3 regions of the Mesorhizobium sp. WSM4841 genome follow, and region 2 is predicted to be linked to each of the others. Evidence: predicted binding sites of a transcription regulator. Region 2 holds the regulator's gene; each other region holds the start of a gene.
What was found. Region 2 encodes PhoB, which activates phosphate uptake and scavenging genes when phosphate is short. Its sites were predicted from a motif close to TGTCATNNANCTGTCAT; they were not measured.
Positions count from the first base shown of each region.

Region 1: the regulator PhoB is predicted to act here: its motif matches at 2,383-2,399, upstream of AC0L14_RS17340 (LTA synthase family protein).
Region 3: the regulator PhoB is predicted to act here: its motif matches at 4,043-4,059, upstream of phnC (phosphonate ABC transporter ATP-binding protein).

Region 1 covers NZ_JBVVQC010000013.1:68,220-78,477, forward strand. The annotation lists gene AC0L14_RS17325 (acyl carrier protein) at 1-223, opposite strand, end outside; gene fabG (3-oxoacyl-[acyl-carrier-protein] reductase) at 413-1,150, opposite strand; gene fabD (ACP S-malonyltransferase) at 1,207-2,160, opposite strand; gene AC0L14_RS17340 (LTA synthase family protein) at 2,429-4,354, shown strand; gene rpsF (30S ribosomal protein S6) at 4,656-5,150, shown strand; gene rpsR (30S ribosomal protein S18) at 5,150-5,398, shown strand; gene rplI (50S ribosomal protein L9) at 5,609-6,193, shown strand; gene AC0L14_RS17360 (class I SAM-dependent methyltransferase) at 6,471-7,760, shown strand; gene AC0L14_RS17365 (YnfA family protein) at 7,846-8,169, shown strand; gene AC0L14_RS17370 (small ribosomal subunit Rsm22 family protein) at 8,173-9,141, shown strand; gene AC0L14_RS17375 (replicative DNA helicase) at 9,348-10,258, shown strand, end outside.
Region 2 covers NZ_JBVVQC010000009.1:91,821-102,078, forward strand. The annotation lists gene xylF (D-xylose ABC transporter substrate-binding protein) at 1-22, opposite strand, end outside; gene AC0L14_RS13370 (ROK family protein) at 290-1,537, shown strand; gene phoB (phosphate regulon transcriptional regulator PhoB) at 1,734-2,423, opposite strand; gene phoU (phosphate signaling complex protein PhoU) at 2,440-3,147, opposite strand; gene pstB (phosphate ABC transporter ATP-binding protein PstB) at 3,186-4,001, opposite strand; gene pstA (phosphate ABC transporter permease PstA) at 4,014-5,627, opposite strand; gene pstC (phosphate ABC transporter permease subunit PstC) at 5,620-7,008, opposite strand; gene AC0L14_RS13400 (PstS family phosphate ABC transporter substrate-binding protein) at 7,128-8,132, opposite strand; gene AC0L14_RS13405 (hypothetical protein) at 8,911-9,273, shown strand; gene AC0L14_RS13410 (hypothetical protein) at 9,655-9,891, shown strand; gene AC0L14_RS13415 (hypothetical protein) at 9,997-10,258, opposite strand, start outside.
Region 3 covers NZ_JBVVQC010000014.1:81,806-92,063, reverse strand. The annotation lists gene AC0L14_RS18300 (carbon-phosphorus lyase complex subunit) at 1-909, shown strand, start outside; gene AC0L14_RS18295 (alpha-D-ribose 1-methylphosphonate 5-phosphate C-P-lyase PhnJ) at 906-1,817, shown strand; gene phnK (phosphonate C-P lyase system protein PhnK) at 1,814-2,590, shown strand; gene phnL (phosphonate C-P lyase system protein PhnL) at 2,593-3,300, shown strand; gene AC0L14_RS18280 (DapH/DapD/GlmU-related protein) at 3,297-3,914, shown strand; gene phnC (phosphonate ABC transporter ATP-binding protein) at 4,130-5,002, shown strand; gene phnD (phosphonate ABC transporter substrate-binding protein) at 5,146-6,054, shown strand; gene phnE (phosphonate ABC transporter, permease protein PhnE) at 6,129-7,103, shown strand; gene phnE (phosphonate ABC transporter, permease protein PhnE) at 7,108-8,658, shown strand; gene AC0L14_RS18255 (sugar phosphate isomerase/epimerase family protein) at 8,674-9,528, opposite strand; gene AC0L14_RS18250 (ABC transporter permease) at 9,859-10,258, shown strand, end outside.

The sequences.
Region 1 (10,258 bases), on a different contig from region 2:
TATCGATGTACTTCACCGCATCGCCAACAGTCAGGATGGTTTCGGCCGCATCGTCCGGGATCTCGACGCCGAATTCTTCTTCGAACGCCATGACGAGTTCGACCGTGTCGAGACTGTCCGCGCCCAGATCATCGATGAAGCTCGCCTGCTCCGTCACCTTGTCGGCATCGACGCCAAGGTGCTCGATAACGATCTTCTTGACGCGCTCTGCGGTGTCACTCATTTGGGCATCCTCGTCTTTTGTTTGTCTGTCTTCGTTAGCGGGCAGAATGCCGCTAATCAAGCTGAAAGATGGTCCGGCCGGAAACGCAACAGCACCGGGCCGGTTTTTGCCCGAACCGCCGGGTTGCGGGCCGCATTACACGAAAATCGGCCTGGGTCCAAGGCGAAAAGGGGTGTTTTCCCGCAACTGTCAAATCATCGCCATGCCGCCATTCACGTGAATGGTCTGGCCGGTGACATAGGCAGCTTCGTTGGAAGCGAGGTAGGCGACGGCGGAAGCGACTTCGGCGCTGGTGCCCATGCGCCGTGTCGGGATCGCTGCCATGATCGCCTCTTTCTGCTTGTCGTTGAGCTTGTCGGTCATCGCCGATTCGATGAAGCCCGGAGCGACGCAGTTGACGGTGATGTTGCGGGTGGCGATCTCCTGCGCCAGCGACTTGGAAAAGCCGATCATGCCGGCCTTGGAGGCGCAGTAATTGGTCTGGCCGGGATTGCCGGTGACGCCAACCACAGAGGTGATGTTGATGATGCGGCCATGCCGGCGCCGCATCATCGGATGGGTCAGTTCGCGGGTCAGCCGGAACACGGCGGTCAGATTGACTTCGAGCACCGTATCCCAGTCGGCGTCCGCCATGCGTACGAACAGACCGTCCTTGGTGATGCCGGCATTGTTGACGAGAATGTCGACGCCTTCGAGATCGGCCTCGACCTGCTGGCCGAGCGCCTTGACCTCGTCGCGATTGGAAAGGTTCGCCGGGAACAGCTTGACCCGCTCGCCGAGCTCGGCCGCCAGCGTCTCCAGCTTTTCGACGCGGGTGCCGTGCAGGCCGACAACGGCGCCCTGCGCATGCAGCACCCTGGCGATAGCCTCGCCGATGCCTCCCGATGCGCCTGTGACGAGCGCCTTGCGGCCGGTCAATTCGAACATGTCTTGTCTCCTGATCTAAGAGAACACCCTACACGGGTGGGGTCAAATCTCGGCGGTTATGCGAGCGCCGCCAGCGCCGCCTCGACACCCGCCGCCGTGCCGACAGCGCCGGTGGCGATATCGCGGTTGATGCGCCGCGCCAGTCCCGACAGCACCTTGCCGGCGCCCACCTCGTAAAGTGTCGCAATGCCATTTGCGCCGAACCACTCCACCGTTTCGCGCCAGCGCACGCGGCCGGTCACCTGTTCGACCAGGCGGCGGGCGATTGCGTCCGGATCGCTGGACGGGGTGACCGACACGTTAGAGACTACGGCCACCAACGGCGCGTTCTTCGTGACCTCGGCCAGCGCATTGCGCATGACCTTGGCCGCCGGTGCCATAAGCGCCGAATGGAAAGGTGCCGAGACCTGCAGCATCAGCGCCCGCTTGGCGCCTTTATCCGTGCACAGCCTCGCCGCCAGTTCGACCGCCGCCCTGGCGCCGGAGATCACCAGTTGGCCACCGCCATTGTCGTTGGCAATCTGGCAAACTGAATCTTTGGCTGAACCTTTGGCCGCTTCAGCGCAGGCGTCTTCGACATCGGCCTGTTCCAGCCCGATGATCGCCGCCATGGCGCCCTCGCCGGCCGGCACTGCCGCCTGCATGGCATTGCCGCGGATACGCAAGAGCCGGGCGGCATCGGCGACCGAAACGAAACCGGCGGCGGCAAGCGCCGAATATTCGCCGAGCGAATGGCCGGCGACATAGGCGACCTTGTCCTTCAGCGAGAAGCCGCGCGATTCCAGCGCCCGGATCGCGGCAAGTGACACAGCCATCAGCGCCGGCTGGGCATTGGCGGTCAGCGTCAGCGTCTCTTCCGGCCCTTCCCAGATCAGCTTCGACAGGTTTTCGCCGAGCGCGTCGTCGACCTCTTCGAAGATCTTCCGCGATTCCGGAAAGGCGTCGGCGAGGTCCTTGCCCATGCCGACAGCTTGGCTGCCCTGTCCCGGAAAGGTGAATGCAACGGCCATGTGTGGCTCCCAACCGGCTGATTTTTTCCTGCCTGTGACGCAAGGCGGGCGGGCAAGTCAAGTCCGGTATCGGCCCGACCCGGGCCACTCCGGCTCGGTATTGCTGGCCGAGTACCTGTTCCAAAAGGCTTTTTATCGATCACTCATGATGAAAATCGCTCACGATTCGTTTGCTGGCTCTTCTTATTTCAGCCACAGGCGCTAGCTTTTCGTGACATATCGATGACAGCTCAATGACGCTTTTGTGTATGGTCGGGGGAATTGTAAGGTGGCAAGGACTAGGAAGGGCGCTGGCAAAGCCGCGCCACAGTTTCTGGAAGGCGATCCGGCCACCGGCTATCTGCCGGGCCGGAAATGGCCTGTTATCCGTTATGGCCTCGTCAGCCTTCTCGCCGCCACCATCCTGGTTTTTGCGATCGAACTGATCGTGCGCGGCGACTTTGCCGGTACCGTCGCATTCTTCCTGCAGCCCTTCAAGCCGGGCTGGACCACCATCATCATCTTCGCGCTGATTCTGATCGGCCTCGACGCAGTGCTCGGCCGCAGCCACCAGAGCCTGATTATCGTCGCGCCGCTGACCCTGGCGCTGGCCTTCGTCGGCCATCAGAAATCGCTTTATCTCGGCGATCCGCTCTATCCGACCGATTTCCTCTATTCACGCCAGATCGTAGCGCTGATGCCGCTTCTGGTGCGCGAACGTCCGGGAACCGCCATCGCTCTGGCGGTCGGCATCGTTGGCAGCCTCTCGCTGCTCGTTTATGGCTGGCGGCTGTGGCGCCGCCGGGTACCGGCGCTCGGTCGCAAGGGGCGGCTGGCCAGGCTGACGCTGACCGTGCCGCTGCTCGCCTTCTTCGTGTCGATCATGGATTACGCGACGTTCTCGTGGACCCGCGACCGGCTGCAAATCATCCCGATCATGTGGGACCAGAAGGAAAATTACGCCTCCAACGGCTTCGCACTGGCCTTCGCGCTCAACGTGCCGATGGCCCATGTCCCCGCGCCTGCCGGCTACTCCGACAAAGCGATCGCGGCGATCGAAAGGCCTGATGTGAAGGCATCGGTACCGACCGAGAAGCCAGATATCATCATCGTCATGAGCGAATCCTTCTGGGATCCGACCGAACTGCCCGGCGTCACCATCACGCCCGATCCGATTCCCAACGTGCGGGCGCTGCGCTCTGGCCACGTATTCTCGCCCGAATTCGGCGGCATGACCGCCAATGTCGAGTTCGAGGCGCTGACCGGCCTTTCCAACGCCTTCCTGCCGGCCGGCAGCATCCCCTACCAGCAATATGTCCGCGCGCCGGTGCCGTCGATGGCAACGTTCCTGAAGAGCCAGGGCTATGAGACGCGCGCCATCCATCCGGGCACAAGCTGGTTCTGGAACCGAACGCCGGTCTATGCGGAGTTCGGCTTCGATGACTTCAAGTCCGAAGAAAACATGCCGTATCTCGAAAAGCGCGGGCCGCTAGCGTCGGACGCGGCAATGACCGACGAGATCATCCGCGAAGCCGACGCCACGGACAATCCGTTCTTCTACTTCGCCGTCAGCCTGCAAAACCACGGACCCTACGAACCGAATCGCTACTACAATCCGACCCACAAGGTGCAGGCTCCGACCAGCCAGTGGGCAAAGGATTCGCTGCTGAGCTTCACGGAAGGCGCATCCGACGCCGACAAGAGCCTCGAGCGCCTTGTCGAATGGGCGAAGAACCGGCGGCGACCGACGGTCATCGCCTTCTTCGGCGACCATCTGCCGCCGCTCGGTCCTGTCTATGTCGAGACCGGCTTCCTCAAGGATAACGTCGCGCCACGCAAGGAGCCGCCCGACCAGATGCTGCTGCATCACCGAACACCGCTGATCGTATGGTCCAACCGCACCGGTCCGGTCGCGGACATGGGCACTGTCAGTCCAGTCTTTCTGCCCTACCATGTCCTGACCACGGCCGGGATCAGCCACCCCTATTACACCGGCTTCCTCGGCCAGATGCGCGAGCGCTACAGCGTCGTCGACCGCAATTTGTTGATGACGCCGGCGGGCGAGGCCACGCCGGACTGGGCGCGCAAGAAGAAAATCGACCCGGCCATTCGCGATTTCCGTCTGCTGCAATACGACATGATGTTCGGCAAGCGCCGCGCAGCGCCCGATTTCTTCCCGGAAACGGTGAAGAAGCTCGTTCCGCATACAAGCTGAAGATGCCGCGACATGTCGCCCTCGCGGCGGCGGATTTTCGGCTCGCCCTTGCCTTGCGGCCAAATTCCTGTATAGACGCCCGCAATCTGCCGGTCCTTGCTGGGGGCTGAACGGAGGGCCGGAGGTTTTTTCGAAACCTTCGTGTGGAGCCAGAAGCGCTTCCGCCTCCCGTGTCTCCGCTCTCGACCGTCTCGTCATGCTCCTTTCTTCCCCGCCCCCTAGGGATCGGCGGGTCAGAGAAGTTGCAGAGGCTTTTGCCGCCGGGAACCGGGAGAGAAACGAAGAAAGGCAATAGAACAATATGGCTCTTTACGAACATGTGTTTCTTGCCCGGCAGGACCTCTCGCAGCAGCAGGTCGATGCGCTTGTCGAACAGTACAAGGGCGTCATCTCCGCGAATGGCGGGTCCGTCGGCCGGGTCGAGAACTGGGGACTGAAGTCCCTCACCTACCGGGTCAACAAGAACCGGAAGGCATACTACACGCTGATGGACATCACCTGCCCGCCGGCCGCACTCAACGAGATGGAGCGTCAGATGGGCCTGTCCGAGGATGTGCTACGCTTCCTCACCATCAAGGTCGATGCGCATGAGGAAGGCCCGTCGGCGATGATGCAGAAGCGCGAGGAGCGCTCGGAACGCGGCGGCTTCGGCGACCGTGACCGCGGCCCGCGCTCGTTCGGCGACCGCGATCGCGGCGACCGTGGCGATCGCCCGCCGCGCAGCTTCGGTGGCGACGCCGGTGCAGAACGTGGTCCGCGCCGTCCGCGCGAAGGTGTTGAAGGGGGTGCAGAATAATGGTCGACATCAACCAGATCCCGACCCGGCGCCCGTTCCACCGCCGCCGCAAGACCTGCCCGTTCTCCGGCGCCAACGCGCCCAAGATCGACTACAAGGACGTACGTCTGCTGCAGCGCTACATTTCCGAGCGCGGTAAGATCGTGCCGTCGCGCATCACCGCCGTCAGCCAGAAGAAGCAGCGCGAGCTCGCCAAGGCGATCAAACGCGCCCGCTTCCTCGGCCTGCTGCCCTACGTGGTTCGCTAGCACTCTTTCAGCGGGCGGTTCGCCGCCCGCTTTTCCCACGGCGACGGGCGCCGCGGGGTTGCCATCAAATCCCGGGTTGAGGTGAAGACCTCTAACTGCCGCGACAGGCAGGACAGCGACACAGGCGGCGACGCCCTCAGCTTCCTGACCTGTTCCAAACAATTCGGCGTCGATGCCAGCGATTTGGCGCCCAAACGAAGGAACAAAACCATGGACGTCATTCTTCTCGAGCGCGTTTCCCGCCTCGGTCAGATGGGCGATACCGTCAAGGTCAAGGATGGATTCGCCCGCAACTTCCTGCTGCCGCAGGGCAAGGCGCTGCGCGCCAACGAAGCCAACAAGAAGAAATTCGAAGGCCAGCGCGCCCAGCTCGAAGCCCGCAACCTCGAGCGCAAGTCCGAGGCCATGCAGATTTCGGAAAAGCTCGACGGCAAGAGCTTCATCGCGGTGCGTTCGGCCGGCGAAACCGGCCAGCTCTACGGCTCGGTGTCGACCCGCGACATCGCCGAGTTGCTGACGGCGGAAGGTTTCTCGGTCAACCGCAACCAGATCCTGCTCAACCAGCCGATCAAGACCATCGGCCTTACCAATGTGGCGATCGCGCTGCATCCGGAAGTCGAGGTCACCATCACGCTAAACATCGCCCGCACGGCCGACGAAGCCGAGCGCCAGGCCAAGGGCGAGACGCTGACCACCGCCGAAGCCATCTATGGCGAAGACATCAACGACAATGCCCGCCCGGACAACTTCTTCGACCCCAATGCCGAGTTCGAAGGCGGCGAAGACAACGGCTGATTGCACGTCACAAGCGTCAGAGCGGCGCTTTAAAACGTTTCGTCGGCTTCCAATCATTTCTGGACCAATGCCCGGGCCCCTCGCCTGGGCATTTTTGTGCCAAAAGGAACTTTTCGAACCCCTATATGTTGAGGCAGACTACAGCGCCGCGCGTCCTTTGGACGCGGAAAGGATTCTGTAGAACTTTGGTTTGGCGCATGATCCTTTCCGAAAATCGATTTCGATTTTCGGGGTCATGCGCCAAGACAGCGTGTCTGACCGAGAGGGGACATTGGTCATGAATATTCTGCTGAAACGCATTCTCGACCGCCTGGTGCGCACCGGCAATCTCAAAGTCACCGGACCGAAAGGCCTCTCGGTGATCTTCGGCGACGGCAGCGGCGATCTGGTGCACATGCACATCAAGACCGCGCATGCCGAGCGCGCCATCACCTTCGATCCGATGCTGGCGGTGCCGGAAGCCTATATGGACGGTGAACTCGACATACTCGAGGGCGGCGTGCTGGGGGTGATGCGCATCGCCTTCCAGAACATGGGTAGCGGCGGCATCGACGCCACCTGGTCGAAGGCGATCGAGGGCCTGCGCCACGCCTTCCGCCGCCTGCAGCAGATCAACACGGCGGCGCGCGCGCGCCGTAACGTGCAGCGCCACTATGATTTGTCGGGCGACCTCTACCGGCTCTTCCTCGACGAGGACATGCAGTATTCCTGCGCCTATTTCGAGCAACCGGACATGACGCTCGATGAGGCCCAGGCCGCCAAGAAGCGCCACATCGCCGCCAAGCTCAGGCTGAAGGCCGGCCAGACGGTGCTCGACATCGGCTCCGGCTGGGGCGGGCTCGGCATCTATCTCGCCAAGTCCTTCGACGTCGACGTGCAAGGTGTGACGTTGTCGACCGAACAGCATGGCGTCGCCACCGACCGCGCCCATGCGCAGGGGCTGGAAAACCGCGTGCATTTCGAAGTGAGGGATTATCGCGAGCTCAACGAGCGCTTCGACCGCATCGTCTCGGTCGGCATGTTCGAGCATGTCGGCGTCAACCACTACCGCACCTTCGTCGACAAATCGGCGACGCTTTTGAAGCCGGACGGCGTCATGCTGCTGCACACGATCGGCCGCTCCGGCGCGCCGTGGGCAACCAGCGCCTTCATCCGCAAATACATCTTTCCCGGCGGCTACATACCCTCGCTCTCTGAAGTAATGCCTGCGATCGAAAAGTCGGGCCTCATCGTCACCGACATCGAAATCCTGCGGCTACATTATGCCGAGACGCTGAGGCATTGGAGCGAGCGCTTCGCCGCCAATCGCGACAGGGCCAAGGCGATCTATGACGAGCGTTTCTGCCGCATGTGGGAGTTCTACCTGGGGGCCTCGGAAGCAGCCTTCCGCTGGCAGGATCTGGTGATCTTCCAGATCCAGATTGCCAAGAAGAACGACACGCTGCCGATGTCTCGCGACTATATGGCTAAATGCGAGAAGGCGCTGGAGATGCGCGACATGGGACATCGCCCAAAAGCCCCTGCCGCCAAGCCCGCGCGGCGCCGCAAGGTGGCTGATACGGAATAGACTGTCGACGATCACGCCATTGCCGCTTGCCATTGCCGGCCCGCACGCTGAAAAAGGTCTCGTCGCCGCCGCGAGACCTTTTTTCATGACCTATCTCATCTACATCGTTGCTGCCCTTGCCGAGATCGCCGGCTGCTTTTCGATCTGGGCGTGGTGGCGGCTGGAAAAGTCACCGTTGTGGCTGGCGCCGGGCCTGGTCTCGCTCGCTTTGTTCGGCTTCCTGCTGGCGCTGGTAGACATCAGCGCGGCGGGCCGCGCCTATGCTGCCTATGGCGGCATTTACATCGCCGCCTCGCTCGGATGGCTGTGGCTGGTGGAAGGCGTTCGCCCCGACCGTTGGGACCTCGCCGGTTCCGCGCTCTGCATCGTTGGCGCTTCGGTCATCCTGCTCGCACCTCGGGGTGCCTGAGCTATGGAACTGCCTATCCCGCTTCGACAGGGCGTCGAGCGCCTCCTCGAAAAAGTGCCGCTGCCGACGCTGAAGCAAGCGGCAAAAACGCTGTCGGACCGCTACCGCGCCGAACTGCGCGACGGGCGCCTGCACATGGCCGAGGAGATGGCGGTCAAGGCCTATCTGGCGACGCGGCTGCCGGCAACCTATGCCGCCGTCCATGCCAGCCTCGATGCGGTCAGCGAACCAAGGCCCGATTATGCGCCCAAAAGCCTGCTCGATGTCGGCGCCGGCCCTGGTACCGTGCTTTGGGCTGCGCTCGATCTCTGGCCCGACCTCGAGCAGGCGGTGCTGATCGAGGCGAGCGCCGCGGTGCGCCGGGTCGGCGAGGCGCTTGCCACTGAGGCGATGACGGCCAGGATCGCCTGGCTGGCCGGCGATGTCACCATCGACCTTGCCGATCTCAAGCCGGCCGAGCTGGTCACCTGCGCCTATGTGCTGGACGAGATCGGACCGGCGTCGCTGCCAAAACTCATCGACCGGCTCTGGCACCTGACCGACGACACGCTGCTGGTCGTCGAGCCGGGCACGCCGGCCGGATGGCAGCGCATTCTTGCCGTGCGCCGGCAACTGATCGAGGCGGGAGCGCATGTGCTTGCGCCTTGCCCGCATGAGGAGCCCTGCCCGCTCGTGCCGCCCGACTGGTGCCATTTTTCGCAGCGCGTCGCGCGTTCGCGCCTGCACCGGCTGGCCAAAGACGCCGACGTGCCATGGGAGGACGAGAAATTCATCTATCTCGCCGCCTCCCGCCAAGCTGTTGCCCCACCGCAGGCGCGTGTGATCGCACCGCCGAAATCAGGCTCCGGCAAGGTCCTGCTGAAACTTTGCGAAAAGGACGGCAGTGCCGATGAGAAACTGTTCACCAAGCGCGACGGCGATGTGTTCAAGGCCGCCCGGCGGCTGGGCTGGGGCGACGCGCTGCCGGAGTGATTGGCAGCTATTTTCCTGTTTTGTTCTCGCCCGAGAACGGCTAAGCTCGCCGTCTTGATTCGAGTCAATCAAGATTCTTTCCACCGAAAAACCTCGGCTGTGAATCGCGGGCACCAAAGCTGATTGGACGGGGACTGATGCAGATATGTCATCACCGACTTATCCCGTTCTGATATCGAAAGACCGGGATCGAAATCGGGGACATCATGGCAGAGGCAGCGCGAAAATTCGGCGTGGCGGAAACACCACTCTATCGGGAGGCGCCGAACAACATAGAGGCCGAGCAGGCGCTGCTCGGCGCCATCCTCGTCAACAACGACGCCTTCTACCGCGTCTCGGACTTCCTGAAATCCGGCCATTTCTACGAGCCACTGCATCGCAAGATCTTTGAAGTAGCCGCCGAGCTCATCCGTATGGGCAAGATAGCGACTCCGATCACGCTGAAGACCTTCCTGCCGGCCGACGAGAAGGTCGGCGACATGACGGTCGCGCAATATGTCGTGCGGCTGGCCGTTGAGGCGGTCACCGTCGTCAACGCCGCCGACTACGGCCGCGCCATCTATGATCTGGCCACACGACGCGCGCTGATCACCGTCGGCGAAGACATGGTCAACATCGCCTATGATGCGCCGGTCGACATGTCGCCGTCCGAGCAGATTGAGGATGCCGAGCGGCGCCTGTTCGAACTGGCCGAAACCGGCCGCTATGATGGCGGCTTCGAGAGCTTCACCGACGCGGTCAAAACCGCCGTCGACATGGCCAACGCCGCCTATATGCGCGACGGGCACCTGTCGGGCGTCGCCACTGGCCTGCGCGATCTCGACCGCCGGATGGGCGGCCTGCAGCCGTCCGATCTGATCATCATCGCCGGCCGCCCCGGCATGGGCAAGACATCGCTTGCCACCAACATGGCCTTCAACATCGCCGAGGCCTATGTGCCGGCGCAACAGGCCGACGGCTCGTTCAAGGCGGCCAATGGCGGCGTCGTCGGCTTCTTCTCGCTCGAAATGTCATCGGAACAGCTCGCCACCCGCATCATTTCCGAGCAGACCGAAATCCCGTCGTCAAAAATCCGTCGCGGCGAGATCAGCGAGATGGACTTCGAAAAGCTAGTCGC
Region 2 (10,258 bases):
TGGCGGCTGCGAATCTCTTCATGATATCCTCCCTGCGCCGCGTACGGCGCGACCAACTGGCCCGAAGGCCGGCACAAAGGCCCCCTATTTTTTCGAGCCTCGAAAAAATACTGGTCCAACCGCGAAGCGCTGTCAACATCAATTCCGATGGATTTTGATGTCCCTGCCGACTTATTTCGAGACTCGGAATAAATAATGACAGGGCCTGCTGCTTCTGCCACTATTTGTCGGACATTACCGACGGCTTCCGATTCATGAGCGGCCGCGGCAATAGGGAGGAAGCAAAAGAATGTCGGTTGGAATCCGTCATGACGATTTGCGCCGGCGTAACCGGGCGATGGTGATTTCTGCGGTACGCCGGGCCGGCCAGCCGTCGCGGACCGAGATCGCCGCAACCACCGGCCTCAGTCATTCGACCATATCGGCGATCTCTTCAGACCTGATCCAGGAAGGCATCCTGACCGAGAGCAAGGCGAGCGAGACCGTTTCGATGAAACGCGGCCGACCGCAGGTCGGCCTCAGCCTCAATCCGGAAGCCGCTGCCGTATTGGCGGTCGTGTTGTCGCTGAATTTCCTGTCGGTCGCTGTCATCGATTATGCCGGACAGGTGGTCGCCGAGGAACAGCGCCGGCTGGACACGCTGACCATGTCGCGCGACGAGCTGATCGACGAATGTGTCGCCATCGTGCGGCGCCGGATCGAAGACCCCGACCTCGACGTCCAAAGCGTCGCCCGCATCGCGCTGGCGATCCAGGGCATCACCGATTCGCATGCGCGCGCCATGTTGTGGTCGCCGATCACGCCGCAGACGAACATCGCCTTCGCCGACATTCTGGAACGCGAGTTCGGCATCCCGGCCATCATGGAGAACGACTGCAACATGATGGCCGTGGCGCTGCGCTGGCGCGACCCGGATCGCTACCGCGACGATTTCATCGCCATCCTGCTCTCGCACGGCATCGGTATGGGGCTGGTGCTGAAGGGCGAACTGTTCACCGGCACCCATTCCTCGGGCGGCGAATTCGGCCACATGATTCATCGGCCGGGCGGCGCGCTTTGCCGCTGCGGGCGGCGCGGCTGCGTCGAGGCCTATGCCGGCAACTACGCCATCTGGCGCAACGCAAGGCAATTGAGCGAGAACGCAGAGCCGGTCGCCGATGTCAGCGACGCCGAGATGCGGGCACTGGCGGCCCGGGCGCGCCAGACGGACGGACCGGAGCGCGAAGCCTACCGCAAGGCCGGCGAAGCGCTCGGCTTCGGGCTTGGCAGCCTGTTCGCGCTGATCGATCCGGCGCCGGTCGCCATGGTCGGCGCCAGCGCTGCCGCCTTCGACCTGATCGAGCCGGCCCTGCGCGAGGCCATCGCCCAGACCGCCGGCGGCCAGCATTCGGGTTCGATTTCCTTCGACACCGAGACGAACGAGCTGCCGCTGATCCGCGAAGGCTGCGCCTTGCGAGCGCTGAGCTTCGTCGACCAGGAGATTTTCGCGCCGGGCGCGCAAGGGAAGTCCGGCACGATCAGGAAGGACGTGGCGTGAGTCCGAAGGCAAGGAACAAAGGCGGAATGCGACTTGGGGATGTGTTGAGATTCAGGTCAGGCCGCGCCGGAGTCGAAGACGGGCGCGAAGCGACCAGACTGGGCGAGTTCCGAGAACCGGAACGGAGCGTACTTTTGGGTACGTACCGGAAGCGCAGGAAATCGCCGGTCGCAGGCCGGCATCACCTGAATATCAGCTAGTCTTCCCTGATCGCATAGCCCGCACCGCGGATGGTGCGGATGACATCGGGCATGCGACCATTGTTGACCGCCTTGCGCAACCGGCCGACATGGACGTCCACCGTGCGCTCGTCGATGTAGATCGTCTCGCCCCAGACATTATCGAGCAACTGGCTGCGCGAGAAGACCCGACCTGGGTGCCGCATCATGAATTCGAGCAGCCGGAATTCGGTCGGCCCGAGCCGGATCTCGCTCTTCTTGCGATAGACCCTGTGCGATTCGCGATCGAGCATGATGTCGCCGACCTTCAGCACGCTGGACAGCACTTCGGGCTTGGCGCGGCGCAGCAGCGCCTTGATCCTGGCCATGAATTCCGGTGTCGAGAACGGCTTGACCAGGTAGTCGTCGGCCCCTGTCGAGAGGCCGCGCACCCGGTCGCTCTCCTCGCCGCGTGCGGTCAGCATGATGATCGGCAGCCGCTCGGTTTCGGGGCGCATCCGAAGGCGTCGGCAAAGCTCGATGCCGGAAACCGCCGGCACCATCCAGTCGAGCACCAGAAGATCGGGCACGTTTTCCTGCAGCCGGATTTCGGCCTCGTCGCCGCGCGTCACCACCTCGACCTGATAGCCTTCGGATTCCAGATTGTAGCGGAGGAGGACGCCCAGCGGCTCTTCGTCCTCCACCACCATAATGCGTGGCGCGATCATCGACCGGTCACCCCCGTCATGTCGCCGGCGCCGACATCGTCGTTTCGTCGAGCTTCGGGCGATCCGCCGGCAATTGCTGCCCGGTCACGACATAGTAGGCGTTTTCGGCGATGTTGGTGACGTGATCGCCGATACGCTCGAGATTCTTGGCGCAGAACAGAAGATGCGTGCAAGCGGTGATGTTGCGCGGATCCTCCATCATGTAGGTCAGGAGTTCGCGAAAAACCGCCGTGTATTTCACGTCGATCTTCTCGTCGGCGGCGCGCAGTTCTTTCAACGCGCCGGCGTTGCGCGACACATAGTGCTCGACCACGCCGCGGAGCTGCACAAGAACGAGATCCGCCATCGCGTCGATACCGTGCGAGAGATTACGCGGCGTGGCGCTCTGCCCGACTGCGCTGACCCGCTTGGCTATGTTCTTGGCCAGGTCGCCGATGCGCTCGAGATCGCCGGCCATGCGGATTGCGCCAACCACGGCGCGCAGATCTTGCGCCATCGGCTGCCGCTTGGCGATCAGCGTGATCGCACTATCGTCGAGTTCGCGCTGCCGCGCATCCATGATGGCGTCGTCCGAGACGACGCGCTGCGCCATCGCATTGTCTGATGCAAGCAATGCGCGGATCGAGGCTGCGACCATCGCGGCGGCGAGCTCGTCCATATCGCGGATCAGCCTGTCGATGTGCTCCAGTTCCTCGTCGAAGGATGCGACGGTGTGTTCACCCATGATACTGTCCTCGTGTTCGAAATTCGCCGCCGGACCGCTCAGCCGAATCGGCCGGTGATGTAGTCCTGGGTGCGCTTGTCGTCGGGGTTGGTGAACATCTTGTCGGTCGCGCCCTCCTCGACCAGATAGCCGAGATGGAACATCGCCGTGCGTTGCGACACGCGCGCTGCCTGCTGCATCGAATGGGTGACGATGACGATCGTGTAGTTCTGGCGCAGTTCGTCAATCAGTTCCTCGACGCGGGCGGTGGCGATCGGATCGAGCGCCGAACAGGGCTCGTCCATCAGGATCACTTCCGGCGATACGGCGATGGCGCGCGCGATGCACAGGCGCTGCTGCTGTCCGCCGGAGAGACCGGTGCCCGACTCGAGCAGGCGATCCTTGACCTCGTTGAACAGGCCGGCCTTCTTCAGGCTCGATTCAACGATGCCGTCCAACTCGGCCTTGCTCCTGGCCAGGCCGTGAATGCGCGGACCGTAGGCGACGTTTTCATAGATCGACTTCGGAAACGGGTTCGGCTTCTGGAACACCATGCCGACGCGAGCTCGCAGCTCGACGACATCGATTTTCGGGTCGTAGACATCCTCACCGTCGAGCGTGATCTTGCCGCTCACCCGCGCGATATCGATCGTGTCGTTCATTCGGTTCAGGCACCGCAAGAATGTTGACTTGCCACAGCCCGATGGGCCGATCAACGCCGTCACCTGGTTCTCGCGGACATCGATATCCACATCGAACAGAGCTCGCTTCTCGCCGTAATGAACAGAGACCTTTTCGCCCTTCATCTTGATCGAAGGGGCATTGGTTCCGCTGCTCAGTTTCTGTTCGACGCCGGCTTCCGTCATGATGTTCATATCCTCTACTCCTTACCAGCGCCGCTCGAAGCGCCTGCGCAGTATCACCGCGATGGCGTTCATGATGACCAAAAACAGCAGCAAAATCAAAATCGCCGCCGAAGTCTTCTGCTGGAATCCAGCTTCCGGGAAATCCGCCCACATGAATATCTGCACCGGCAGGATCGTCGCGGGATCGGTGAAGCCGCCGGGAATGTCGACGATGAAGGCGACCATGCCGATCATCAGCAACGGCGCGGTTTCGCCCAGCGCATGCGCCATTCCGAGGATGGTGCCGGTCATGATACCCGGCATCGCCAGCGGCAGGACGTGATGGAATACGGTCTGGACCTTGGACGCTCCGATGCCGAGCGCCGCCTCGCGGATCGACGGCGGCACGGCGCGCAACGAAGCGCGCGAGGCGATAATGATGATCGGCAGGGTCATCAGCGCCAGCACCATGCCGCCGACCACCGGGGCTGAGCGCGGCATGCCGAAGAAATTCAGGAATACGGCAAGTCCAAGCAGGCCGAAGACGATCGAAGGCACCGCCGCCAGATTGTTGATATTCACTTCGATGATCGTCGTCAGCCGGTTCTTGGGGGCAAATTCCTCAAGATAGATCGCCGCCGAAACGCCGATCGGGAAGGCGATGGCGAGCGTAACGATCATGGTCAGGAACGATCCGACGACCGCGCCCCAGACACCGGCCAGTTCCGGCTCGCGGCTTGCGCCGGTGAAGAAGAAGATCGAGTTGAACCGGCTTTCGATCAGGCCGGCGCTCTTCAGCGTGTCGAGCCAGACGATCATCTTGTCGGAAATCTTTCGCGATGCTTCCGGCGTGTCGATGACGCGCAGGAATGCTTGGCCGCTCGCGGCGGGCGCCGTGCTGTCTAGCGCCTCGATCACCGTGCCCTTTGCGACCGCCGTCCCGTTGGCCCCAGGCGACAGCGCGGTCAGCTTGACCGTACCGCCATTGAACGCGACCAGCAGCGACGACGCGCCGCTCGTCAGCGTGAGCATACCGTTTTCGCCCTCGGTCGCACCATTGCCACGCGCCAGCGTCAGCATGGCGTCGTCGCCGAAGGTCAGATCGATGTCGCCGCTGGTTTCCGAAGGGGTGACGCTTGTCGAAATCGCTTCGTCCGAACCGACGTCGGCAAGCAACCCCTTGAGATAAAGGTCGGCAAAATCGTCAAGTGGAACCGCATAGTCCACCGTTCCTCCGAGCATCCCCGGATCAGCCGCAATATCTTTGCGCAGGAAGACGCCTGTGCCGGTGGAAATCAGTCCGCGCAGCAGGCGCTTGTCCTGACGGCTCGTCACATCAGGAAATTTTGCCGTAAGCGCTTCCTGAGCGATGGCGTCGTAGTTGGCGGCGTCGAGTTTCGCCGGGTCGACCTTGGCCGCCGAAAGATCGATCGGCAGCGTCAGATAGTTCTGCCGCAGCGCCGGGATCGCCTGCGTGACGATCGTCGACAGGAGCAGCACAAGAAATAAGCCGGCCAACGCGACGGCTGCGGCGCCAAGCCATTTGAACCACGTTTCAGTGCGGTAACGACCCTTCAGCCGCGCCTTCGCGGCATCGTCGGTATGAACGCTGACCGGCCGCCGGCCGGCGCCGAATGACGCGATCGCATCAGTCATATTGCTCTCGGTATTTCTGGACGACGCGCAAAGCGACGATGTTGAGGGTAAGCGTGATGCAGAACAGCACCAGGCCGAGTGCGAAGGCTGCAAGCGTCTTGGCGCTGTCGAACTCCTGATCGCCTACAAGCAGCGTCACGATCTGCACCGTCACGGTGGTGACCGCTTCGAGCGGGTTGGCCGTGAGGTTTGCCGCCAGGCCCGCCGCCATAACCACAATCATTGTTTCACCAATTGCGCGGCTGACGGCGAGCAGCATCGCCGAAACGATGCCCGGAAGGGCAGCGGGAAGGACCACCTTGCGGATGGTTTCCGACTTGGTCGCGCCGAGGCCGGCGGAACCGTCTCGCAGGGATTGTGGAACGGCATTGATCACATCATCGGAAAGCGAGGAAACGAAGGGAATGATCATGATACCCATGACCACGCCTGCCGCGAGCGCGGATTCGGACGCGACGCTGAGGCCCAGGCTTTCGCCCATACCGCGGAAGTAGGGCGCAACCGTCAGCGCGGCGAAGAAGCCGTAGACGACGGTCGGAATGCCGGCGAGGATTTCCAGTACCGGCTTTGCCACCGCGCGGACGCTTTTGGAGGCGTAATCCGAAAGGTAGATCGCAGCCATCAGCCCGATAGGTGCGGCCACCAGCATAGCGATGAAGGTGATGAGCAACGTGCCGGCAAAGAGCGGCACCGCGCCAAAAATGTCCTGGTTGACCGCCCCGGCTTCCGTCCCCGCACCAGTGAAGGCGCTCTGCGGCGACCAGTGCGTGCCGAACAGGAACTTATAGAACGGCACCTGTTGGAAGAACCGCAGGGATTCGAAGATAAGCGACAGGACGATACCGATCGTCGTCAGGATTGCGACCACCGAACAGGCGATCAAGAATGCGCGAAGAACGCGCTCGACCACGTGGCGCGCCCGGTAGGCTTGGGCGATGCGCGAATAGGCCCAGTAAAATCCGGACGCGGAAAGCACGAACGCGACGGCCCAGATGATCCAGGTGCTGGTCGTATGGATCGATTTGTAGACGGCCGCGGCTGCCTCTTTCGTCGGATCGGCGAAGCCGACAAGCCCGCCAAAGGCCATCGCGCGAGCGTCGCGGATGAAAGCTTCGACCTGCGGAACGCCCATTCCCGACAACTCGGAGGAGAAGCGGTCGGCAATGATCGACGATTCAATTCCCGGCGTCACCAGCGACCACAACACGATCGCAAGCAGCGCGGGACCGGCAGCAAAAAGCGCCAGAAACATGCCATGTTGGCCAGGCAGCGAATGCAATCGCGCGACGTCGCCGTTGACACTGGCAATTGCGCGTGTCCGGCCGATCCAATAGGCCGCAGCGGCCAGACCTAACAGTAGAATAACGAGATAACCGACCATTCAGGACGTCCCCTCGACCGCCGGTCATTCACCGGCTCAAAGCACGGGACCTTGGTCCCGCGCTTTGGGCTTTTAGAGCATGAGGGGTCAGAGCGGATATGCGCCCTGACCCCGAAACATCAGGAGCCCATGCCTTTCAGGGCCTTGGCGTTTTCGGCCCACTTGGCGCGCTCGGCGTCCGGCAGCGGGATCAGGCCCTTGTCGGCCAGATAACCATCAGGACCCCATGCAGCCTCCGAGGTGTACTCGGCGATGAACTCCTGCATGCCGGGGATGACGCCGACATGCTCTTTCTTGGCATAGACATAGAGCGAGCGGGAAACGCCATAATCGCCGGATGCAATGTTCTCGAAGGTCGGCTCGACGCCGTCGACCTTGTGGCCCTGCAGCTTGTCGGCGTTCTGGTCAAGGAACGAGAAGCCAAAGATGCCGAAGGCATTGGGGTTGGCTTCCAGCTTCTGGACGATCAGATTGTCGTTTTCGCCGGCCTCGACAAAAGCGCCGTCTTCGCGGATCTCGCCGCAGCCCTTTTCATTAGCCGCCTTCACTTCTTCCTGGCAGGCCGCGTCCATGACGAGCTCGACGAACGCATCGCGCGTGCCAGATGTCGGCGGCGGGCCAAGCACCTCGATCTTTGTCGCGGGAAGCGACGCATCGACATCCGACCAGTTCTTGTAGGGGTTGGGGACGACCTTGCCGTCAACAGCGACGTTCTTGGCGAGCGCCTTGAAAACCTGTTCCTTGGTCAGATCGACGACAGCCCCTGCCTTCGAGTTCGCGAGTACGATGCCGTCGAAGCCGACCTTGATCTCGACCGGCGTCACGCCGTTTGCCTTGCAGGTCTTAAGTTCGCTGTCCTTGATGGCGCGCGAGGCATTGGTGAAGTCAGCGGTATTTTCGCCGACGCCCTGGCAAAACAGCTTCATGCCGCCGCCGGTGCCAGTCGACTCGACGACCGGGGTCTTGATCTTTCCGCTCTGGCCGAGCTTTTCAGCGACAGCCGTCGTGAAGGGGAACACTGTGGACGAACCGACGATTTGAATCTGGTCGCGCGCGGCGGCATAACCAGCCGACGCGGCGAGCGCAAGCGCCGCGGCCGACGCCGTAAGGAGGAATTTCTTCATGTGGCCTGCTCCTGTTCGGAAAATAGTCTCTCGGCGCCATTCCTTCGGCGCCCGCTGAGGCCAATAGCCTCCGATTATTACAGTCACATGACAGTTTGATGTCAGCCCGGTAACGCGGCACTGCCGTGTCGAAAAGGAAGCGCCGCGGGTCTCGCCGGCACAGCCGTGGTTTGCCGCTGGAATCAGCAGCTTGCACGATTTCCGGCCGACATTTGCCCTCGACAGGCGAACAATTGGCGCCGAAAAAGAAAATCCGGGCGGGAGCGCGTTGCATGCGGCCAAGGAGGTCATGGCCGCGCCATCGCCGAAACAGGTCCGTTGGGGTAAATCTGACCCTGCTTCTTGCCGGCGGTCGCTGCTCCCGCCCGTAACCGGAGGGGCGGAACTCGAATGCGCTTATTGTCCCAACCGGACGCACGCTTTGGTATGGTGCGATCGCACCATAGTCTTGCTCGCAACGCGTCGCCGAATCGCGGCTGAACTCTACGGCCTGACGGGGATGCCAATCCCGCGTTGCGCTGGATTTCTCCGTCCGCGCCGAGCCAGCGCTCGACCTTTTCGAGCAAGGCCCTGGGGCTGATGGGCTTGGGCAGGCAATCGTCCATGCCCGCCTCCGGTCGCGCTAGTCTAGGGACATTGCGGCACTTTGATTTTGCGCATGATCCCCAGCGAAATCGATTCCGATTCTCCGGGTCATGCGCTAGCCTTGCCCGCGGTGTATTCCGACGGTTGTCGGCAGAGCCGAAGCCGCGTTATAAATCCCGCAAGGGTGTTGCCGATGTTGGGACGGATCCTGCCTTTTTTCCTGTGCCCGATGCTGCTGTTGGGGAGCGGCTGTTCGCGCAGCTACGACGGCACCGTCGTCATTCCAAGGCCGCTCGATGTCCGGCGGTTCTGGGACAGGCCGCCGCAGCAGGCGCAAGCCGAACAGCAGCAGCTGCTGCAGACCGATGTCTTTCCTGTGGCGCCCGAAACGCCGAAAAGGGCGACGGCTCCCGGTATCAAGACTCCCGTGGCGCCGAGAAGGCACGTCAGGAGGATTTCCAACGATCCGCCGATGCCGTCATCCGAGCCGACAAAACCGCTCACCTGCAGGAACGTCAGCCAACCCGGAAAACGGGTCCGCATGGTCTGCGAATAGCCGGCCGGCATTCAAACGGTGGCAGCCAAATATCCCTCCTCAAACGCTGCCTGCGCACCTGACGCAGCGGTTCGGTCAGACGCGCACGCGATCGCCGAAAGTATGAACTGACTGGTGGGTTTCGGGCTGCCCGATCGATCCAGCGCCCCGATCAATCCGGTGTTACCGCCAGCCACGTTGAAACTTTATCCCGCCTTCGACGTTAAACGGCCATTGCAGCGCCGCGCGTCCGTATTTGCGGCGCCCCGCGTCTCTTTGGACGCAGAAAGGGCCGCTGTGACGTTTCGTTTGGCGCATGGTCCTTGCCGAACCGAAGGGCAGCGGAGCGAAGGTTGATCCCGATTTTGGGGTCATGCGCTGGATGGTCAAAGGAGACCGCACATGTCGATTCACTTCACTGTCTCGGACCTGACCAGAAATCTGTTTCACTCGCCCAGAAATCTGTTTCACTCGCTGGGACTGGATCATGAGCGCGCGCCGAGACCTCTCAGTCCTGAGCAAAGTCTTTTGCTGGAATGTTATCTGGCTGGCCAGATTCCGGAATCGGCCTGGAGCGACTACGTCTTCGAGGCGCCGGAATTGGCACGCCATGTCAATGCGAGACGCGCCCAACACTGACATCTCGTGAACTGGAAACCGTCCGATCGCTTGAGGTGACGCTAGCAACGCGTGGCTGAATGGCCCGCCGGGAAACGAGCGGGCTTTGCCTGGGATGACGCCCGGCTACTGTTTGGGCGAGCCGAATTGCAGGGTGAAGACGCTGCCTGCAATCCCTTGGGCGAGCGCCGGCGAAAAGCTCAGCGGCAAGCAGCGTTCCAGGGCGGCGATCGCTGCATCGACAAAGGATTGCCGTGCCTTCGCGTCGCCAGTCACATTGATGGCAGTCGGCCTGGGCGGGCCGATCAGCGTGCCGTTGCGCTTGAAACTGAAACTCAATGTGACGGTTGAATTCCCGGCATTCACCGGCGGGGTCCAGCACGCCTGG
Region 3 (10,258 bases), on a different contig from region 2:
GGCGACGTGATCGAGGCGATCTTCCTGGTTCGCGCCTATCGCACCACGCTGCCGCGCTTCGGCTACACCAGGGCGATCGACACCGGCGCGATGCTGGTGGAGCGGCGCGTGTCGGCGACCTACAAGGATCTTCCTGGCGGCCAGGTCCTCGGCCCGACCTTCGACTACACCCACCGGCTGCTCGATCCCGAACTCGCCGCCGGCGGCGACGTCGCCGAGCCGCTGCAGCGTGCCAGCGACGCGGACGCCATGCCGCGCGTCTCCGCCATCCTCGCCCGCGAAGGCCTGATCGAGCCTGATGGCGACATGCCGCAGGACCATATCCCCGGCGACATCACCCGCGAGCCGCTGGAATTTCCGATGGCGCGCGACATCCGCCTGCAGGCGCTGTCACGCGGCGACGAGGGTTTTTTGCTGGCGCTCGGCTATTCCACCCAGCGCGGCTATGCCCGCAACCATCCGTTCGTCGGCGAGGTTCGCATCGGCGAGGTCGAGCTGGAACTCGACGTGCCGGAGCTGCCATTCGCCGTACCGCTCGGTTCTGCGCGTGTCACCGAGTGCCAGATGGTCAACCAGTTCAAGGGCTCGGCCAAGGCGCCGCCGCAATTCACCCGCGGCTACGGCCTCGTCTTCGGCCAGAGCGAGCGCAAGGCGATGGCCATGGCGCTATGCGACCGCGCGCTTCGTGCAACCGAATTCGGCGAAGACGTCGTCGCCGCGGCCCAGGACGAGGAGTTCGTCATCTCGCACTCCGACAATGTCCAGGCGACCGGCTTCGTCGAGCACCTCAAGCTGCCGCACTATGTCGACTTCCAGGCCGAGCTCGATCTGGTGCGCCGCATGCGCGCCGAGCATGACGCCCGCGAGAACGGCGGCAAGATGGAAGAAAAAAGGGAGGCCGCGGAATGACCGCACAACCGACCGATATCGCCACCTACAACTTCGCCTATCTCGACGAGCAGACCAAGCGGATGATCCGCCGCGCGATCCTCAAGGGCATCGCCATTCCCGGTTATCAGGTGCCGTTCGCCTCGCGCGAAATGCCGATGCCCTATGGCTGGGGCACCGGCGGCGTCCAGGTCACCGCCTCGATCATCGGCCCCGACGATGTGCTGAAGGTCATCGACCAGGGCGCCGACGACACCACCAATGCCGTCTCGATCCGCGCCTTCTTCAGGAAGGTCGCCAATGTCGCCGTCACCACCGAGACGGCCAAGGCGACCATCATCCAGACCCGTCACCGCATTCCCGAACATCCGCTGACATCGGGCCAGGTGCTGGTCTATCAGGTGCCGATCCCCGAGCCGCTGCGCTTCCTCGAACCGCGCGAGACGGAAACGCGGAAAATGCATGCGCTGGAGGAATACGGCCTCATGCATGTAAAACTCTACGAAGACATCGCCAGGCACGGCCGCATCGCCACCACCTACGCCTACCCGGTCAAGGTCGAGGGTCGCTATGTGATGGATCCGTCGCCGACGCCGAAGTTCGATAACCCGAAAATGCACCGTTCACCGGCTCTGCAGCTGTTTGGCGCTGGCCGCGAAAAGCGCATCTACGCGCTGCCGCCTTTCACCGAGGTAGTCAGCCTCGACTTCGAGGACCATCCGTTCGAGGTGCAGACCTTCGACCAGCCCTGCGCACTGTGCGCGGCCGAGAACGTCTATCTCGACGAGGTCATCCTCGACGACCATGGTGGCCACATGTTCGTCTGCTCCGATACCGACCATTGCGAGAAGCGGCGCGAGCAAGGCCATCGCGGCCACCTCGCGCCTGAAACCCCTCTTGCCCTGGAAAAAACGGAGCCGGCGCAATGAGCGACGAACCGCTGCTGCGCGTTTCAGCGCTGTCAAAATTCTACGGCTCGCGCATTGGTTGCGAGAACGTCAGCTTCGACCTTTGGCCGGGCGAGGTGCTGGCAGTGGTCGGCGAATCCGGATCCGGCAAGACGACGCTGCTCAACTGCCTGTCGACCAAATTGCTGCCGAGCTCCGGCACAGCCAGCTATCGCATGCGCGACGGCCAGTTCCGCGAGCTTTACCGCATGAGCGAGGCCGAGCGCCGCTTCCTGATGCGCACCGACTGGGGTTTTGTCCACCAGAACCCTGCCGACGGGCTGCGCATGACGGTGTCGGCCGGCGCCAATGTCGGCGAGCGGCTGATGGCGGTAGGTGATCGCCACTATGGCAAAATCCGCGCTACCGCCGTCGACTGGCTGTCGCGCGTAGAGATCGACGAGGACCGTATCGACGACGAACCGCGGGCCTTTTCCGGCGGCATGCGCCAGCGCCTGCAGATCGCCCGCAACCTCGTCACCGGGCCGCGGCTGGTGTTCATGGACGAGCCGACCGGCGGCCTCGACGTTTCCGTGCAGGCGCGCCTGCTCGACCTGTTGCGCGGCCTGGTCACCGATCTCGGCCTGGCTGCCATCGTCGTCACCCACGACCTTGCGGTGGCGCGTCTGCTGTCGCAACGCATGATGGTGATGAAGGACGGCCGCGTCGTCGAAAGCGGCCTAACCGACCGCGTGCTCGACGACCCGCGCGCGCCCTACACCCAGCTTCTCGTTTCTTCCATACTGCAGGTGTGATCATGGCAACCCCGCTCGTCGTCGCCGATGTCGCCAAGAGCTTCACCATGCATCTGCGCGACGGCATCAGACTGCCTGTCGTCGCCGGCGTGTCGTTCTCGATCAGGAGCGGCGAATGCGCCGTGCTCGGCGGCCCCTCCGGCGCCGGCAAGAGCTCGATCCTGAAGATGCTCTACGGCAACTATGCCGTCGATGCAGGCCAGATCATCGTCCAGCACGAGGACGGGCTCATCGATCTGGCGACGGCCAGCCCACGCACCGTGCTTGCCGTGCGCCGCCTCACGATCGGCTATGTCAGCCAGTTCCTGCGCACAGTGCCGCGCGTCTCGGCGCTGGATGTCGTCGCCGAACCGCTGGTCGAGCGCGGCGAGGACCGTGAGGTCGCGCGCAGCAAGGCGCGCGCCTTGCTGGCGCAGCTCAACCTGCCGGAAAAGCTCTGGATGCTGCCGCCGGCGACCTTTTCCGGCGGCGAGCAGCAGCGCGTCAACATCGCGCGCGGCTTCATCACCGAGCACCCGATCCTGCTGCTCGACGAGCCGACAGCCTCGCTCGACGCCAGCAACCGCGACGTGGTGATTGCGCTGATCGCGGCCAAGAAGGCGGCCGGCGTCGCCCTGCTTGGCATCTTCCACGATCACGACGTGCGCGAGGCAGTGGCCGACCGCGTCATCGACGTGACCGCTTTTGCCGCCGGGAAAATCGCCGCATGACCAGAAAACTGTCGGAAACGCCGCTGGTCCACGAAACGGCGGAAGTCGACAACTCGACGCTCGGCCGCTGGACCGAGATCGCCGAACGCTGCCGGCTTTCGGAAAGTACGCTCGGTGACTATTCCTACATGATGCAGGACTGCAGCGCCTGGTGCGCGACGATCGGCAAATTCGCCAACATCGCCGCCAGTGTGCGCATCAACGCCACCAACCATCCGACCTGGCGGCCGACGCTGCACCATTTCACCTATCGCGCCTCTGACTATTGGGACGACGCCGAGCACGAGAGCGAATTCTTTGCGCAGCGCCGCGCCAAACGGGCCACCATCGGCCACGACACCTGGCTTGGCCACGGCTCGACCATCCTGCCCGGCGTCAGCGTCGGCGATGGTGCGACGGTCGGCGCCGGCGCCGTGGTGTCGAAGGACGTCGCGCCCTACACCATCGTCGGCGGCGTGCCGGCCAAACCGATCCGCGAACGCTTCGACCGCCGCACGGCGGAACGCTATCAGGCACTTGCCTGGTGGGATTGGGACCACGCCCGCCTGCGCGCCGCACTCGACGATTTTCGCGGGCTTTCGGCGGAAGCGTTTCTGGAAAAATACGGCAGCTAGTGAATGGTGAATGGTCAATAGTGAATGGCGGCTGGGAAGCCGGTCTTGTCACCATTCACCATTCACCATTCACCGATCGAACCGCGGCCGCCGGCTCGCCTCCTTCAGCCTGTGGACGGTAACAAAACTGACATCAATCCGACACCGCGGTTTCACGCGGCTGCGCTAGCGAAGGTTAACAGACCTTCAACTGCGACTGGACTGGAACCCGCTCTATGCCAGCAACCTCAGCGCCAGCAACCTCAGCCACGCTCGAGATCCGCGGCGTCACCCGCCGGTTTGGCAGGAACACCGCCGTCAGCAATGTCGACATCTCGATCCCGCACGGTCAGATGGTCGGCATCATCGGCCGCTCGGGTGCCGGCAAGTCGACGCTTTTGCGCATGATCAACCGCCTCATCGATCCCAGCCAGGGCTCGATTTTCTTTGACGGCGCCGAAGTCTCCAGCCTGCGCGGTTCGCTGCTCAGGCGCTGGCAGCGCGATTGCGCCATGATCTTTCAGCAATTCAACCTGGTGCCGCGTCTCGACGTGCTGACCAATGTCCTGCTCGGCCGGCTCAATCACCGCTCGACCCTTGTCAATCTGCTCGGTGTCTTCTCCCGCGAGGAACGGGCCGAGGCGATCGCGGCGCTCGAGCGTCTCGACATCGCCCGCACGGCGCTGCAACCGGCCGGCACGTTGTCCGGCGGCCAGCAGCAGCGCGTTGCGATTGCCCGCGCCATGATGCAGCAGCCGAAAGTCATCCTCGCCGACGAGCCGATCGCCTCGCTCGACCCGCTCAACGCCAAAGTGGTGATGGATTCGCTGCAGGACATCAATCTGCGCGAGGGCCTCACCGTCGTCACCAATCTGCACACGCTGGATACCGCGCGCACCTATTGCAACCGCATCATCGGCATGGCCGCGGGCAAGGTCGTGTTCGACGGCCCACCCGAAGAGCTCAACCGCGAGGCTGTGCGCATGGTCTACGGCGCCGACAGCAATGGCGGCGAAATCTCCGAGGCCATCACCTCGACCAGCGTCACCATCAAGCAAAAAATCGCCGCATCCACCGGACCGCTCGAGCCCGCATTTCCAGGCTACTAGTTCCATGATCCCGGAAAGTGGATACCGGTATACGAAAGGTCATGGACAACCGAAGAGCACCTGGATCGCCAGCCCGCGTCAAGGGCGCTGTCAAAATTCGAACGCTGCCGGCGCGATGCCGGAACCAACAGGAGAGACGCGAAATGTTTAGAAAGATAATCTTCGGTGCCGTTTCCATCCTCGCCATGGCGGTGGGCACGGTCCAGGCACAGGACCTGAAGGAGTTCCGCGTCGGCATTCTGGGCGGCGAGAACGAAGCCGACCGTCTGCGCAATTACCAGTGCTTCGCCGACCACATCAAAGAAGTCCTCGGCGTCGAGAAAGTTTCGCTGTTCCCGGCCGCCGATTACGACGGCGTCATCCAGGGCCTGCTCGGCGGCACGCTTGACTTTGCCGAACTGGGCGCTTCCGGCTACGCCAAGATCTATCTCGAAAACAAGGACGCGGTTCAGCCGATCCTGACGACGGTCCAGACCGACGGTTCGACCGGCTACCATTCGGTCATGGTTGCCCGTGCTGATTCCGGCATCAAGACGCTCGCCGACATGAAGGGCAAGAAACTCGGTTTCGCCGATCCCGATTCGACTTCTGGTTACCTGATTCCGGTCACTTCACTGCCCAAGGACATCGGCATGGACGTGAAGAGCTATTTCGCGTCGACCGGTTTCGGCGGCGGCCATGAACAGCTTGTCCTTGAAGTCCTGAAGGGTACGTTCGATGCCGGCACCACCTGGGCCTCCGGCGTCGGCGACTTCAAGGACGGCTACAGCTCGGGCAATCTGCGCAAGATGGTAGACAAGGGCGTCCTCAAGATGGATGACCTCGTCGAATTGTGGCAGTCGCCGCTGATCCCGAACGGCCCGCTGGTCGTGCGTACGTTGATCGACGTCGGCGCCAAGCAGAAGATCACCGACTTCCTGACCAAGCTTCCGGAAACCGATCCGGCCTGTTTCTCGGCGATACAAGGCGGCGATTACAAGGGCTATTCGCCGGTTACCCCGGAATTCTATCAGGCAATCATCGACGCCCGTAAGGCGAAGATCGGCTCGTAAAGCAAGCTGCCAAAACGCCGCCGGGGCCATGAGCCGCCGGCGGCGTTGCCGCATCAGGGGCCGGGGATCTATCGATGAGTGCGACCGACGTTTACCGCGCGCCTGCCCTTTCCCCGGAGGGAGCCACCGTCGAGCGGCACTGGCGCGACCTCGCCGCTCGCCGGCGCCTTTACACGATCGGAGGCCTGGTTTTCCTATTTCTTGCACTCTCTGGCTCGCTCTGGTTCGCCAACGAAACCAACGCCGGAAAGTTCTTCGACCGCCTTCCCTACGTCGCCGACTTTTTCACCGAGCTGAAGCCGCGCGACTGGTTCGACCCGGTGCGCGCGCTGTTCGACCTGCCGTCCCCTTATGACGATGGCAGCCTCAAGTTCGACTACCCCGAAGGCCGGGTCTACCTGACCCAAAGCATCTACATTCCGGAATATTTCCACCGGATGATCGAGACGCTGAACATCGCCCTGTTTTCGACGCTCGTAGGCTCTACATTCGGTTTCCTGCTCTGCTTCCTCGCCGCGAGCAATATCACGGCCAACCGCTGGCTCCGTTTCGCCACGCGTCGCTTCCTTGAAATCGTCCGCGCCTTTCCGGAAATTGTTATTGCCGGCTTCTTTCTCGCGATTTTCTCGCTTGGACCCATTCCGGCGATCATTGCGGTCAGCATCCATACCGTCGGCGCGCTCGGAAAAATGTTCTTCGAAGTGGTCGAGAATGCCGACATGAAGCCTGAAGAAGGTCTGCGCGCCGTTGGCGCCAACTGGGTGGAGCGGGTGTGGTTCGGCATCGTGCCCCAGGTCCTGCCCAACTTCATGAGCTATTTCCTGCTCCGCTTCGAGATCAATGTGCGCGCTTCGACCATTCTCGGCGCCGTCGGCGCCGGCGGCATCGGTGAATCGCTGCGTCTTTCGATCGGCCGAGGCCATGAGGCCAAGACCATCGCCATCGTCTTCCTGCTGTTCTGCACGATTGTCGCCGTCGACCAGTTTTCGGCATGGCTGAGACATCGTCTTGTCGGCCGGCAGGCGTTCGCATATGGGCGCGGAGAGTAAGCGAATGAACGCCGATGCCATCAACGACATCGCCATTCGCCATCCGGATGCGTTCCGGCGCTCCCTATGGAAGCGCTACGCCGCCCCGATCGGCATCCTTCTTTGCATTCTCTACACCTTCTATTGCGCGTGGTTCTTCTCGATCGCCAGCGTTCTTGAAAAGGCGAACTGGAACCTTGCCGGCGCGTATCTCGCCGACTGGGTGTCTTACGAAATCCGGCCCGACATCGAATTCAAGGACAATTATCTGACGATCGATTACTCCCGCTTTTCCAAACTGGGATCCAATCCAGATCCCGACTGGGTGGCCAAGCAGATGGGTGTGATCGAGCGCCGGGTCGACGCAGCACCAGCACCGGCAAACGCGACCAACAAGTCGTCGCAGGATTCGTTTATGGCGCCTGGCGCGCCAACCGCCGAGAGCCCAACCGCCCCGTCAAACCAACCCGCTCCGGCTGTGCCTGAAACGGTGCGCGAAAACGCCGTCGTGGCGGCGACCGTCGTTCTTGGCAATGGCCGGATCGCCATCACGCCAAACCTCGTCACAGTGACGCGCGGCGCCGAAAGCGTCATCTTCGACATCGCCAAGGACAGTTCCGTCACGCCGCGCACACCGCTGCCTGACTGGATCGAGCAACGCAGGCCAGGCTCGACAGCCTATGTCTCGTTCGGATTTCTCGGCCGCGCTGAGGTGCAAAGTGACGAAGTGGTCGCCTGGAGACGTTTCTTCGGCTGGGCCAATTTCGTGTTCGACACGAATTCGCCATTCTGGGGAAAGCCGTTCGGCGAGGTCGCTTCACTGGTCGTTTCCGGGGCACGCATCGACCCGTCGCGATCAAACGCAGCGCTCGCCTGGGATAACGTCCTCAACAACGCCGAATGGCAGCACGGTGACGTCTGGCTGAAACTTTTGCAAACCATCGTCATGGCTTTTGTCGGCACTGTGCTGGCCTCGATCGTCGCCTTTCCGCTCGCCTTCCTGGCTGCGCGCAACGTCACGCCGAGCCGGATAGCCAACCAGCTAACAAAGCGCTTTTTCGATTTCCAGCGCTCGGTCGACATGCTGATCTGGGCGCTGTTCTTCACGCGCGGCTTCGGTCCGGGGCCGCTGGCCGGCATGTCGGCGATCTTCTTCACCGACACCGGAACCCTGGGCAAACTCTATTCCGAGGCGCTGGAAAACATCGACGACAAGCAGCGCGAGGGCATCCGCTCGGTTGGCGCCACGCCGGCAATGGTGCAGCGCTACGGCGTGCTGCCCCAGGTTCTGCCGGTGTTCCTCAGCCAATCCCTCTATTTCTGGGAATCGAACACCCGGTCAGCGACGATCATCGGTGCTGTCGGCGCCGGCGGCATCGGCCTGAAATTGTGGGAGGCCATGCGCACCAACACCAACTGGGCCAATGTTTTCTACATGGTTCTGCTGATTCTGCTCGTCGTCTTCATCTTCGACAACATCTCCAGCTATCTCCGCCGCAAGCTGATGGGGACCGTCGCAAACAGCAACGATGAGCGGCGCGTTTCCGCCCGTCCGGCGGCAGCTCAGATCGCCTGAGAGGAAGGCTGCGTCCTAGGCTCCGGCCCTCTTCCAGCCGCTCTTGATGTGCTTGTAGCCGTCGCGGTAGACGGCTTCCGGGCTTTCCGAAAAATCGCGCCACACCTTGGTAGCCGCCGCCAAATCTTTCAGCGAGCGGCCGAAGGCCTCGATCGTCAGCCAGTCGTCATAGCCGCTCTTGCGGATCGCCGAAAACGTCTCTTGCCACGGAATGTGACCGCGCCCAGGCACGCCGCGATTATTCTCCGAAATATGGATATGGACGATATTTTTGCGGTGGCGCGTATAGGCGCCGATCGGGTCGGCCTCCTCGATATTGGCGTGGAAAGTGTCGTACATCGCCTTGATATGCGGCCGGTCGATCGCGTCGACATGCTCCGACAGATCGTCCATCGTGTTGAGCAGATAGCATTCGAAGCGGTTGAGCGCCTCCAGCCCGATGGTGACGTTTTTCTTGCCGGCATGGTCGCCGATGGCGCGTTGCGAGGCAACGGAGCGCTTCTTCTCCGCCGCCGTCGGCCCACTGCCGGAGAAGGCGCCGAGCGTCGAATGCAGCGGGCCGCTCAGCGTTTTGGCGCCAAGCGCTTGTGTGCAGTCGATCGCCCATTTCATATAGTCGATGCCGGCCTTGCGCGTTGAGGCATCGGCCGAGATCAAATTCATCGCCGGATCGCCCATCGCCGAAACGGCGGTGCGCTCCAGTCCGATGCGGTCGAGCAGTTCACCGAGCTTCTTGTAGTCGTCCGGCGTGCCGGAGAAGATCGGTATCTCGACGCCATCGAAGCCGGTCGCCTTGATATCCCTAAGCAGTGGCTCGTGTCTCTTCGACACGGCCGTCGTCCACAAGAACATGCACATGCCGATTTTCATCGACGCCCCTCCCCATTTGACGGACGGCTGGCTCCTCCGCCGACTTCGCCATAAGCCCCCTATCCGGCCGCTTCGCGGCCACCTTCTCCCCGCTGGGGAGAAGAGGCAGACGCCAGCGCCGGCGATCTCCTCTCCCCTCGGGGAGAGGTCGGATTGCCCCCGAATTGCCCTTGCAATTCGGTTGGCAATCCGGGTGAGGGGGCACTTGCTCCTATGCGATCGCCCTGTCCCTCGTGGCGACCGGCAGGACAGAGGGGGGCGCCGTGGAACGCCATCCTCCCCCAACCGGAACAGCACCAACATCGGGCAAAACCAATCGCGAGCAACGTCATGAGCACAACCGCGATCCAACCGGTACCCTTCGGCCGCCGCCTCAAGCGCTTCATGGCCGACCGGCCGCTGATTCCCCTGATCATCCTGCTCGTCATCCTGGTGCTGGTGCTGCAGATCCTGCGCCCCGGCATCGTCAACGAGCGGTGGCTTGCCAACACCGTCAAATTCGCCATCCCGCTGGCAATTCTGGCCGGCTGCCAGACCATGACCATGCTGACCGGCGGCATCGATCTGTCGGTCGGAACCGTAGCGACGATGAGCGCCTTCATCATGGCGACGCAGGTCGTCAATCATGACCCGGCGGTGGCGATCCTCATCGCACTTGTGCCGGCGGTGCTCATTGGCCTGGTCATCGGCATCGGCGTCGGCGTGTTTCGCGTGCACCCGCTGATCATGA